4 regions of the Marinomonas sp. 5E14-1 genome follow, and region 3 is predicted to be linked to each of the others. Evidence: predicted binding sites of a transcription regulator. Region 3 holds the regulator's gene; each other region holds the start of a gene.

Region 1 (3,190 bases), on a different contig from region 3:
TTTTAGGACATTGTTATAGAAGGATTTTTCACTTCGCACAACATTCTGGCACAAGTTGTGCTTTCTGATACGACAAAATGGCGCTTTATTAAAAAGCATATTTTCTATTCTAAAGTGATTTCACTTTTAACGACGACTGGAGAACAACTATGTCAAACAAGACCCTTGCCTTGATTGCTGAGCATGACGCGAAGTGGGTTGACCTTCGCTTTACTGATTTTAAAGGTAAAGAACAACACGTATCTATTCCAGCTATTACGGTAGACGAAGAGTTTTTTGAGACTGGTCAGATGTTTGATGGTTCATCCATCGCAGGCTGGAAAGGCATCAACGAATCCGACATGATCATGATGCCTCAGGACGATACGGCTATTATCGACCCTTTCACTGAAGAAGCGACTGTTATTGTTCGTTGTAACATAATCGAGCCTTCTACTATGCAAGGTTACGATCGCGACCCTCGTTCTGTTGCTCTACGTGCAGAAGAATTCCTTAAATCTACAGGTCTTGGTGACACTGCATTCTTCGGTCCTGAGCCAGAATTCTTCGTATTTGACGATGTTAAGTGGAAAACTGACATGTCAGGTTCTTGTGTTGAAATCAACGCAGAAGAAGCTGCTTGGGCTTCTAACAAGAAGATTGAAGGCGGCAACATGGGTCACCGCCCAACAGTAAAAGGCGGCTACTTCCCAGTACCACCAGTTGATTCTCACCACGATCTACGTGGCGCAATGTGTGGTGCAATGGAAACAATGGGCTTAGAAATTGAAGTTCATCACCACGAAGTAGCAACAGCTGGCCAAAATGAAATCGGCGCTAAATTTAACACTCTAGTTAAAAAAGCTGACGAAGTTCAAATCCTTAAGTACTGTGTACACAATGTTGCTCACGCTTACGGCAAAACAGCGACATTCATGCCTAAACCAATCGTTGGCGATAACGGTTCTGGTATGCACGTTCACCAATCTTTCTGGAAAGATGGCGTTAACCAATTTGCTGGTGACCAATACGCTGGACTATCTGAAACGGCTCTTTACTACATCGGTGGTATCATCAAGCACGCTAAAGCATTGAACGCGTTCACTAACGCTTCAACAAACTCTTACAAGCGTCTTGTTCCAGGTTTTGAAGCACCAGTTATGCTAGCTTACTCAGCTCGTAACCGTTCTGCTTCTATCCGTATCCCTTACGTTGCTAGCCCTAAAGGTAAGCGTATTGAAGCACGTTTCCCTGATCCAACCGCTAACCCATACCTAGCTTTCGCAGCTATGTTGATGGCTGGCCTTGATGGTATCAAAAACAAGATTCACCCTGGCGATGCAGCAGATAAAGATTTATATGACCTTCCAGCTGAAGAAGCAGCGGCTATCCCTCAAGTAGCAGCAAGCTTAGAAGAAGCTCTTAAGTGCTTAAGTGAAGACCGTGAGTTCTTAACTCAAGGCGGCGTATTCTCTGACGACATGATCGATGCTTACATCGACCTTAAAGCAGATGAAGCTCAACGTGTTGCAATGACAACAACTCCTCTTGAGTTCGAACTTTACTACAGTGTTTAATCTTTAAAACTGTTCAGTAAAAACGAAAGCCTCGATTTAGATCGAGGCTTTTTTTTTGCACTTAAAAAATGCACGCCACATGACGCACCACAATTGTGCGTATTATTTTTTGTTTAAAACAGATACCTTATATATATAAGCCATTTCAAAGTGCCCAATGTTGGTTCGCTTTTTGCACATAGTGAATGGTCAATAAAGAGGCTTTGTTTTGTATAGTTTATTAATCGATCATCTATCTACCGCTATCATTCAAGTGAATAATAAATTAGAGATAGAATACTTAAATCCTGCCGCAGAAATGCTGCTTGCAGTTAGCCGTCGCCGAATTTATGGCAACGACTTAAGCTCTGCTTTTCGTGAAAACGAGAACAGCATCAGTGCCTTATATTCTGCTATTGAGACAAGTCATGCCTTTACGAAACGTGAAGCGGAAATTGAGCGGGTCAATTCAAAAAAGCTGTTCTGTGATTACACTGTGACGCCAATCATGGGGTCATCAAATGCGACAAAAAGCCTCATAATAGAACTCTACCCTCGCGATAGAATGAAGCGAATTTCCCAAGAAGACGAAATTATTGCAAACCACGAAAGTAGCAAAGAATTGGTTCGTGGACTTGCCCATGAAATTAAAAACCCATTAGGCGGAATTCGTGGTGCTGCACAATTAATCAGCCGTGCATTTACTGACGAGGCTTTAAATGACTACACCCAAGTCATTATTGAAGAATCCGATCGGCTACGAGACCTTGTTGATCGTTTGCTCGGCCCAAGACAAATCCCTAAAAACAAACCATTAAATATTCACAAAGTACTTGAGCGTGTTCGACAGCTCATTTCTGTTGAAACAGACAACAAAATTAAATTGATTCGAGATTATGACCCGAGTATTCCAGATTTAATCGGCGACGAATCTCAGCTAATACAAGCGCTGCTGAACATTACTCGGAATGCCATGCAAGCATTGATGGAAGATCAAGACAGCCAGAAAAAGACGATTCGCATGGTCACTCGTACCTTGCGCCAATTCACTATCGGCTCAAAACGACACCGTCTGGTTTGCAAAATCAGCATTATCGACAATGGCCCAGGCATACCTGAATCCATTATGAAAACGTTATTTTATCCCATGGTTAGTGGCAGAGCTGACGGAACCGGACTGGGCTTATCTATCTCTCAATCGGTTGTTCATCAGCATCATGGCATCATCGAATGCAATAGCCACCCACAACACACCGAATTCAACATATTAATTCCCATTGAGACATCAGTCCAAGGCGAGGAGAAAAACACATGACACAAGATGAAACTGTATGGATTGTTGACGATGATCGCTCTATTCGCTGGGTATTGGAAAAGACTCTAGAGCAAGAAGGCATCCAATGTCGTTTATTTGACTCGGCCGAAAACCTCGTCAACATGATAGACAAAGAGCAACCAAACGCTATCATCAGTGATATTCGTATGCCTGGCATGGACGGTTTAGAGCTTCTTGATAAGCTACAAAATGATCACCCTTACCTACCTGTTATCATCATGACGGCACACTCAGATCTTGAAAGTGCCGTTGCCTCTTATCAAGGCGGTGCATTTGAGTATCTACCAAAGCCATTTGATGTAGAAGAAGCAGTAAGCCT
Region 2 (3,190 bases), on a different contig from region 3:
ATATTCAAAGTCGCCCGCAATCAAATGGCATTCTAAAATTTCTGGAATTTCAGCAACCGCTGTTTTAAATTCATTAAAGCCTTCAGGTGATGTTGTTTTCAGTCGAATTTCAACAAAGACCAACAAACCAGCGTCCACCTTTTTCGGATTTACCAAAGCACAGTAACCCGTAATGTAACCTGTTCGCTCTAAACGACGAACACGTTCCAAACAAGGAGTGGCACTCAACCCAACACGGCTCGCTAGTTCTACATTCGATAAACGGCCATTTACCTGTAATTCACGAAGTATTTTTTTGTCTAAGCGATCGAGTGGTTTTACTGAGTTATCCATTTGACACGGATCTCCTTACGTAGCTTCAATTAATGCCTAAGTCTATCATGCAGATTGCAAATTATGGAAAGAGCTTTATTCAATATCTTTAGTAGGGGCATAGTAAAAAAACCAAGAACAAGCACCAGAATTAAGCAAAAAATCACCTCCGCTACAAAATGGAACATTTTAAAAAGAATTTCGCACCACTTATGAACAATAATTAAGCGGTCAGCCTAATTCCCCGAAAACTAACGCTTTACAGAAAAAATAAATATTAAAGATATAAAAGTCACACCCGGAGATACGGAAAAAAGTGCAGATCACGTATAACTTATAATCTTTTCTGCTTGACTATGGCGAAAAAGAGTAATTCTATAGATGTATGTAGTGTCCTTTGTAGAGGAATCATCTACATATATCTGACAATAAGAACAATAGAGTGTTGGCACTAAGTTTGCTTAATAAATACTACAGATAATATAAATCTGACGTTAAGTTCAACAATATAACAACATATGTAAAAAATGCCCGGGAGGCTTAATATAATGAAATCGAATGTTAGTAAAATACTATCTACTGCAGCTGTTGCAGCAACTCTAAGCACAGCAGTGACTGCAGCTACACTAGATGACGTTAAATCTAAAGGCTTTATCCAATGTGGTGTTAGCCAAGGTGTTCCAGGCTTCTCCAACGCAGATTCTGAAGGTAACTGGACTGGTATCGATGTTGACGCTTGTCGTGCAGCGGCTGCAGCCATTTTCGGTGATGCTCAAAAAGTAAAATTCACTCCTCTATCTGCTAAAGAACGCTTTACCGCTCTACAATCTGGCGAAATCGATGTTCTTTCTCGTAACACGACTTGGACTTACACTCGTGATTCTTCTCTGGGGTTAGACTTCACAGCTGTTAACTTCTATGACGGTCAAGGTTTCATGGCTCGTAAAGACCTAGGCGTTGAGTCTGCTTTGGACCTTGATGGTGCAACCGTTTGTACTGAACAAGGCACTACAACAGAATTGAACATGGCTGACTTCTTCCGTAAACACAAATTATCTTACGTTCCAGTTGTTGTTCAAAAAGCAGACGAAGCACTAGCTGCTTACGCTTCTGGCCGTTGTGATGTGTTCACTACAGATAAATCAGGCCTTGCTGCTCACCGTTCTAAGCTTGCAGACCCAAGCGCTCACGTAATCCTTCCAGAAACTATTTCTAAAGAGCCTCTAGGCCCTGTTGTTCGTCATGGCGACAACCAGTGGAAAGACATCGTAACTTGGGCAATGTTCGTTCAGGTTAACGCAGAAGAAATGGGTATCACTTCTGAAAACGTTGCGAAAATCAAAAGCGAAACGAATGATCCAGGCATCAAACGACTTCTAGGTTCTGAAGGTGATATGGGGGCTCAACTTGGCCTTCCAGCAGACTGGGCTTACAATGTTATTTCACAAGTAGGTAACTATGGTGAAGTCTTCGAGCGTAACGTTGGCCCATCTACTCCAGTTGGTCTTCCACGTGGTATTAACAATCTATGGACTGAAGGTGGTGTAATGTACGCGCCACCAGTACGTTAATTATTAATACCTAAAGCAACCTGCTTCGGGTATTTATTCAGCGGCGATTTTTCATCGCCGCTGAATTTCTCCCCCCTTTCTTACACATCTGACGAGCATTCCATTTGCCTGAATTAAGATGAGCGATAAAACGACTTCAAATAACAAAAGCCTTTTGCATGATGCAGGCACCCGTGCCTTGATCTTTCAAATAGTGCTTCTAGCCGTGGTAGTTTTCGTAGGTTATTACCTATTCAGTAACTTACAAGCCAACCTAGCTAATCAAGGTATTTCCACTGGTTTTACATTTCTAAATCAGCCAGCCGGATTTCCCATCCTTATTCATTTGATTGAGTACACAGAAGCAAACTCTTATGGTCGTGCTTTTGTAGTTGCCTTAATCAACACTGTTGTTATTTCCCTGATGGGGATTGTGTTAGCAACTGTCATTGGTGTCATCATGGGTGTTGCCCGACTGTCGAAAAACTGGCTAGTCGCACGTTTAGCAACTGTCTATGTTGAAACCTTGCGTAACATCCCATTACTACTACAAATGTTCTTTTGGTACTTTGCGGTACTAGCGGCGCTACCTGCGCCTCGTAATAGTTATGAGTTTGCAGACTTCCTATTAAATAAGCGCGGTATTTATTCTCCTAACCCTATTTTTCAAGATGGTTTTGGTCTTGTAATCTCTGGCTTTATTTTGTCTATTGTTGCTTCTATCGCCGTGATTACCTGGGCTAAGAAGCGTCAAACTAAAACAGGCGTTTGGTTCCCAGCCTATTGGACTTCTTTAGGATTGATAATCGGGATTACCTTTTTATCCCTTGCTGTTGCAGGCTTTCCAATAGAGTTCGATTTACCACAAAAGAGCCGCTTCAATATCACTGGTGGTATGGTTCTACCTCCCGAGTTTGTCGCTGTTCTTGTAGCTCTATCTACCTACACAGGCTCTTTCATTGCTGAAATTGTCCGTGCAGGTATTTTGTCTGTTAACTGGGGGCAAACAGAAGCGGCAAGATCGTTAGGCTTAAAAGACAATTTGACTCAGCGTTTGATTGTATTGCCTCAAGCATTACGAGTTATCATCCCACCATTAACTAGCCAATATTTGAACTTAGCGAAAAACTCTTCGTTAGGTGCTGCTATTGCCTACCCTGAACTGGTTGCTGTTGTTATGGGCACGACGCTAAACCAAACAGGTCAAGCAATAGAAACCATTGGTCTTTGTATGCTTGTTTACGGTTCATTGAGTTTATCTATCTCTATGTTCATGAACTGGTATAACAAAAAAATGTCATTAGTAGAGCGCTAGGAGGCTAATCATG
Region 3 (3,190 bases):
CGGTGCCCTTTCCTGCAGCGAGCATCATCATTGCCATAATGCTTTTTCCGTCGACGTTACGACCTTCTTTTTCGATGGTAATATCACAGGAGAAGCGAGAAGTTGTTTCAACAAGTTTTCCTGCAGCTCTAGCATGCAAGCCAAGTTTGTTGATGATAGTAATAGACTTTTCTTGCATGCGTGCTTCCTATATTAACGAATCAAATATATTAAATAGCTCTTCGTTTGTTTGAGCGGTTCTTAATTTATCTAAAGATTGTGGCGATTGTGCTAATTCTGCAATCTGCGCCAATGTCGATAAATGAGAGTCACACTCGTGAGGTGGAACGATGAGGGCGAAGATCAAATCTACAGCTCTTTTATCAATCGCATCAAAGTCAATCGGTTTTTGTAATGACATCACAACGATTGCCGTATGATTGGCGGATTCCAAACGACAGTGAGGAATGGCTATACCATTTCCTATTCCAGTACTGCCAAGTTTTTCTCGGCCTAATAAAGCGTCATAAACCGCTTCGTTATCGCAATGTAGTTTGTTAGATGCGACTTCCGCTAAGTTCTCAAGAACGCGTTTTTTGCTGACAATCTCTTGTTTTGCAAAGACAAGTTCCGCTTTCAATAATGATTTTAATGGCATGATAAAGTAGTGTCCGTTTAGATCAATCGCTTGCGTTCATTGGATGGCGGTATGTTCATCGCCTCGCGGTATTTTGCAACAGTACGGCGGGCAACTTGTATGCCTTGGTCAGCCAAAATAGTCGCTAATTTATTGTCGCTTAAAGGTTTTTTAGCTGGCTCATCTGTTACTAGCTTTTTAATCATGGCTCGTATTGCTGTAGAAGAGCATTCTCCGCCAGATGCTGTGTTGACATGGCTGGAGAAGAAATATTTAAGTTCAAAAATACCTTTTGGTGTGTGTATGTATTTTTGAGTCGTCACCCTAGATATTGTTGATTCGTGCATGCCGACTTCTTCGGCTACATCGTGAAGTACCATGGGCTTCATGGCTTCTTCACCTAATTCAAAGAAGTCAATTTGACGGCTTACAATACAGCTGGCAACTTTTAATAGGGTTTCATTTCGGCTTTGTAAACTTTTCATGAACCACTTGGCTTCTTGTAATGACGTCTTGATATAGCTCGCGTCTTCGGGCGTTGACGCTGTGCTAGCCATAGCAGAATAGGTTTCGTTTATTTTGACAGGCGGTAAAGCGTCATTGTTTAGCTCTACTTGCCAGCTGCCATTGCGTTTTTTGACAGAGACATCAGGAATGACATAGTCCGTATCATCTGCATCAATAACAGAGCCGGGACGAGGATTAAGTTGTTGTATTAAGCAAACTACTTCTTTAAGAGCTTCGTCTTTTAGCTTTGTTTTTCTGCTTAATTGCGCAAAGTCACGACTGCCAAGAAGCGGCAAATAATTGTCAATCAGGTTATGCGTGCTTTTGTATAAAGGGTGGTTTTGAAATGCTTCTAGCTGAACTAATAGGCAATCTCGTAGATCGGTAGAGCAAACACCAATAGGGTCAAAACGCTGCAGTCTATGTTGGACTGCCATAACTTCTTCTATTTCAAGTTCTTCTAGTTCGGTCGAAAGGGACTCGCAGATATCGTTTGGTGTAATACTTAGGTAACCATCTGGTTGTACGCATTCAATAATTGCGTATGCAATCTCAATGTCTCGATCAGACATGTGAGTTAAATTTAATTGCCAGATTAAATGATCTTGTATGCTTTCTGCAGGCGCATTACGGCTTTCGAAGTCGCTGTCACCTTCATAGTTATTGTTGTCGCTGATCGCTGCAGAACTTTGGTAGGTGTCATCCCAGTTACTATCTATTGAGAGCTCTTCAGGAATGCTTTCTGTCCATTCTGATTCAACACGAGCTTCTTCACTTGTATTGATATCAGGTGTTTCTGCTGTGCTTTTGGATTCGATGCTAGCTGGTGCTTCTACTTGTCCTTGTTCGTCGTCGTCAAGTTCAAGAAGAGGGTTGGATTCAAGAAATTCATGAATTTCTTGTTTAAGATCCAGCGTAGAAAGCTGCAGCAAACGTATCGCTTGCTGCAGCTGGGGTGTCATGGTCAGCTGTTGACCGAGTTTTAACTGTAAAGACTGCTTCATGGAGCAACTCTTTTTATTTGAGTGAATTGGAACGAGTTATGCATACTACTCCCTTTCTGCAGTAATGATAAGGGGTTACAGGCGGAAGTCATCACCTAAATAGACTTTTTTCACCTGTTCATTGTTAATAACTGTACTAGCATCACCAGAAGCAATGATATATCCATTGCCCACAATATAAGCTTTATCACAGATGTCTAAGGTTTCTCTGACATTGTGGTCTGTAATCAGAACACCAATGCCGCTTTCTTGTAGGTGTTTGATGATAAGTTTGATATCACCGACAGAAATGGGGTCAACGCCAGCAAAAGGCTCGTCTAAGAGAACGAATTTTGGGTTCATTGCTAGTGCCCGCGCAATTTCTACACGGCGCCTCTCACCACCAGATAGGGCCATGCCTAAATTTTTTCTGATATGAGTAATATGAAACTCTTCTAATAAGTCTTCAAGTCTGGATTTCTTCTGAGCTTTTGTGAGTTCTTTACGTGTTTCTAAAATCGCTAGAATATTGTCTTCAACAGACATTTTTCTAAAAATAGAGGCTTCTTGTGGTAAGTAGCCGATACCTTTTTGTGCTCTGGTATGCATCGCGTTACTGGTGATATCTTTACTGTCGATGAATATGCCGCCTGCATCATTAGTAACCATCCCAACTATCATGTAAAAGCATGTGGTTTTGCCTGCACCGTTAGGACCAAGCAAACCAACAGCTTGCCCAGACTCAACTGAGATGGAAACATCCTTTACTACTTGTCGTTTTTTGTAGCTCTTTGCTAGGTTTTTAGCTTCTAGAAGGGCCATTTAATTTGTTTCCTCAGCTAATGGAGATTGAAGCGTCATCGATACTCTGCCTGTGCCTTTTTTTTCTGCACTAAAGGCTCCATCATCAATAGTGTAAAGGATGTAGTCGGCGGATATAGAGTTGTTTAGCTTGCTTAACTGTCCATTACCTATAATTTCTAGTTTGGATTGAGTGATAGAGTAATGGATTTTATTTCCTTTGCTGGTAACAGTGTTGCCAGTCAAATTGATTTGTTGGCTGAATTTTGCTGGTTCCCCCAAG
Region 4 (3,190 bases), on a different contig from region 3:
CAAAAGAGAGGGGTTGACCATGTACCATCAAGAATACTGGTAACGCCTGCCGCTTTTGCTACGGCAGCGATGGCAGGAATATCCGGCACTTCAAAGGTTGCCGAACCTGGCGCTTCAAAGAAAACAGCCTGCGTATTGGCTTGAATTTGAGAAGATAAGTCCGCTCCTATCATAGGATCGAAATAGGTAACACTGACGCCGTATTCTTTTAATACGTTATCGCAGAACGCACGAGTCGGCCCATAAACTGTGTCTGCAACCAGAACATGTGCTCCTGCTTTAGCAAACGCCATCAGTGAAATGACGCAAGCGGTTAAACCGGAGGACACAGCGACACAGCCAGCGCCTTGCTCCAGTTCAGTCATCATGTTCTCTAATTCAAATGTCGCGGGGTTACCATAACGACCATAATACAATGTCCCTTTTTCATACCGTGAATCACGTGCTTGCTCAAATTCCTCTACTGTATTGAACAGCATGGTTGATGCTTGATACATAGGCAGATTTACCGAACGGCCATTGCTTTGGTTGTCTCGTCCCAAATGAATTAACGCATTCGTTAAAGCTTCATCAGCATGTTTCACTTCGTTTCTCCTCGTATAAGATACGCCACACTTTAGAACATGGAAATCATTTGTGTCAATATTCAGAACACTAGTTTTATTATAGGAACCATATGTGTGCATAAATCAATCTTTCGCACCATAAAGGTTTCTCCATTAGGCTGATCCTTTAATTCGGCATACGATCACTTTATACTGCTGCCTATAAAAGTATTTATTAGCTGAAATACTTAATTGATAAGAGATATACTGTATTGGCCAAGTGGAAAACATGAGTGGCGATACACTCACAATATTGTCTGAAAATTTTTATATTTCTTAGCATTTTCAATATGTTACAGGCATGAAAGACTTACAAAATTAAGGTTACGGATTCATGACAGGAAGGGTAGATTCAACACTTTCAAAAGGGCTTTCGATTATTGAAGCTCTTGCAACAGAAGCAAAAGGAATAGGTGTCTCTGAACTAGCACGCAACTTGGAACTGACAAAATCCAATACATTCAGACTCTTACAGACGTTAATTGCTCATGGTTATGTTCGCCAAGACCAAAATAAACATTATTTTGCGACAATGAAATCGTGGAAAATTGGCCAGATGATTATGGAAAAATTAGATCTTCCACGATTATCTATTAGCCAAATGCAATACCTGTCTAGTATCACTGGCGAAGCGGTTTATTTGTCCGTTTTAGACGGTTTATCGACTCTGTATATCGAAAAAGTAGAAAGTACAAAAGCGATTCGGACCTACACGCCAAAAGGCGGTAACGCGCCTATTCACTGTGTTGCAACCGGTAAAGCATTACTGGCTTTTAATTATGAAACGCTTCGTGAAAAGCTGATTGGTAATTTAGGCTCTTATACTGACAAAACCATTACGACGATTGAAGCACTCGATATTGAAGTGGAAAAAATCAGAGAAACAGGTGTCGCAATTGATTTGGGAGAGTATCGAGCAGAAGTGATTAGTATTGCTGCTCCTGTATTTTCTGCAAATAATGAAGTAATTGCTTCCATCGGCATTTCAGCTCCGGCTATCAATACACCAGATGAAGACATTGATAAAATTATTCATACTGTCATTCAGGCTGGAAAAAGCTTAAGTAACACATTGAAAGATATATAGTTTTATATTGTTATTTATTTATAAAAAAGCCACTCAAATCGAGTGGCTTTTTACTTTCTAGCTCCTTTTCTCACCTCTTAGAAACATCTCCTTTCAAAAATAGGCATAGAGTTTGCTAATTACTCCTCTAAATTACTTCGATCTATTCAGATATAGAAAACCTAAATATTAATTTTTATTAATTATTGACATAAAAATAAACCTGATATATCACTAAATAGAACAAAGATTTCATTATATGAAACAAAAGGAGCTAGATTATGATAAAAACGATTAAACCTATTTTAACAACAGCCATTGCCGCCTGTGCGATTTCAGTCACTTCGATGTCATTTGCACAAAGCCCTACGGTGAAAGCCATTCAAGACCGAGGCACCATGTTATGCAGTGGTCATAATGGTAGCTACTTTGGTTTTGTGGAAGTAAACGATAAAAATGAATGGAAAGGCTTAGACATTGATATTTGCCATGCGGTGACCACAGCGATTTTAGGCGACCCAAGTAAAGCTAAAATCATTCCTTTGAGCTGGGCACAGCGTTTCCCTGCGCTTCAGTCAGGTGATGTGGACATCATCATCAAAGCGACAGGTTGGACGATGGGCCGTGATACTGAGCTGGGTTTACAATTTAGTATGCCTTATTTCTTCGGTGGTACTCAGATGATGGCTAAAGCCGAACTGGGTATTACAGAGGCGAAAGAATTAGAAGGCGGCACTATTTGTGTTGAAGCTGGTACAACAAATGAGCGCCTTATCGCCGACAAAATGGCGGATCTGGGCATCGATCACAAAATCGTTTCATACGAAAAAAATGCGGAAGTCATGGCCGCTTATCAATCCGGTCGTTGTGATGCTTTTGGTGGTTGGGGGCCTAGTTTAGCGGTTCTTAGATCCAATCAAATGGGTAACCCTGATGAAAACATCATCCTGAACGATACGCTATCAAATGAACCTATTGCAGCGGCAATGCGTCAAGGGGATGATGAATTTGTTGATACGGTTAACTGGACATTAGCGGCGTTATTGCTTGCTGAAGAGCATGGCGTGACTCAAGCAAACGTGGAGGAAATGGCGAAAAATCCAACTAACCCAACGGTTGCTCGACTATTAGGGACGTCACCTGGTATTGGTGAGCGTCTTGGTCTACGTGAAACATGGGCGAAAGATGTGATTAAAGCGGTGGGTAATTTCTCTGAAATTTACGACCGTAATCTAGGTAAAAATTCACCTTATAATCTTGAACGAGGTTTGAACAACCTCTGGAGTCATGATGGTGTTCTTTATGCTCCAATCCTAGATTAATCCTATAGACCAAGAGGCGAGACATTATGTCTGCAATAAGAAGTAAAAAACTCAACATGAAGAACCTACTCATTCAAGTTGTGTTTTTAGCGGTCGTCATTTTGGTCATAGCGGGCGCTTTTTCAAGCGCTCGCACTAATCTGGCTGACCTTGGAATTTCAAGTGGTTTCAACTTTTTAGAAAGGTCAACTGGCTGG

The links. Region 3 encodes sigma-54, which starts transcription at its own class of promoters, with help from an activator protein. Its sites were predicted from a motif close to TGGCACNNNNNTTGCTNT; they were not measured.
Region 1: a site for sigma-54 is predicted at 1,718-1,735, ahead of glnL (nitrogen regulation protein NR(II)). Genes of this name have one in related genera too.
Region 2: a site for sigma-54 is predicted at 759-776, ahead of ABFY09_RS07110 (amino acid ABC transporter substrate-binding protein). Genes of this name have one in related genera too.
Region 4: a site for sigma-54 is predicted at 1,794-1,811, ahead of ABFY09_RS06620 (amino acid ABC transporter substrate-binding protein). Genes of this name have one in related genera too.

The regions. Positions count from the first base shown of each region.
Region 1 covers NZ_JBDXMW010000008.1:153,709-156,898, forward strand. The annotation lists gene glnA (glutamate--ammonia ligase) at 150-1,556, shown strand; gene glnL (nitrogen regulation protein NR(II)) at 1,765-2,850, shown strand; gene ntrC (nitrogen regulation protein NR(I)) at 2,847-3,190, shown strand, end outside.
Region 2 covers NZ_JBDXMW010000006.1:77,096-80,285, forward strand. The annotation lists gene lrp (leucine-responsive transcriptional regulator Lrp) at 1-333, opposite strand, end outside; gene ABFY09_RS07110 (amino acid ABC transporter substrate-binding protein) at 861-1,883, shown strand; gene ABFY09_RS07115 (amino acid ABC transporter permease) at 2,002-3,177, shown strand; gene ABFY09_RS07120 (amino acid ABC transporter permease) at 3,188-3,190, shown strand, end outside.
Region 3 covers NZ_JBDXMW010000004.1:40,939-44,128, forward strand. The annotation lists gene ABFY09_RS04490 (HPr family phosphocarrier protein) at 1-178, opposite strand, end outside; gene ptsN (PTS IIA-like nitrogen regulatory protein PtsN) at 188-637, opposite strand; gene ABFY09_RS04500 (RNA polymerase factor sigma-54) at 655-2,127, opposite strand; gene lptB (LPS export ABC transporter ATP-binding protein) at 2,203-2,928, opposite strand; gene lptA (lipopolysaccharide transport periplasmic protein LptA) at 2,929-3,190, opposite strand, start outside.
Region 4 covers NZ_JBDXMW010000005.1:213,853-217,042, reverse strand. The annotation lists gene metC (cystathionine beta-lyase) at 1-584, opposite strand, end outside; gene ABFY09_RS06625 (IclR family transcriptional regulator) at 940-1,692, shown strand; gene ABFY09_RS06620 (amino acid ABC transporter substrate-binding protein) at 1,953-2,993, shown strand; gene ABFY09_RS06615 (ABC transporter permease subunit) at 3,020-3,190, shown strand, end outside.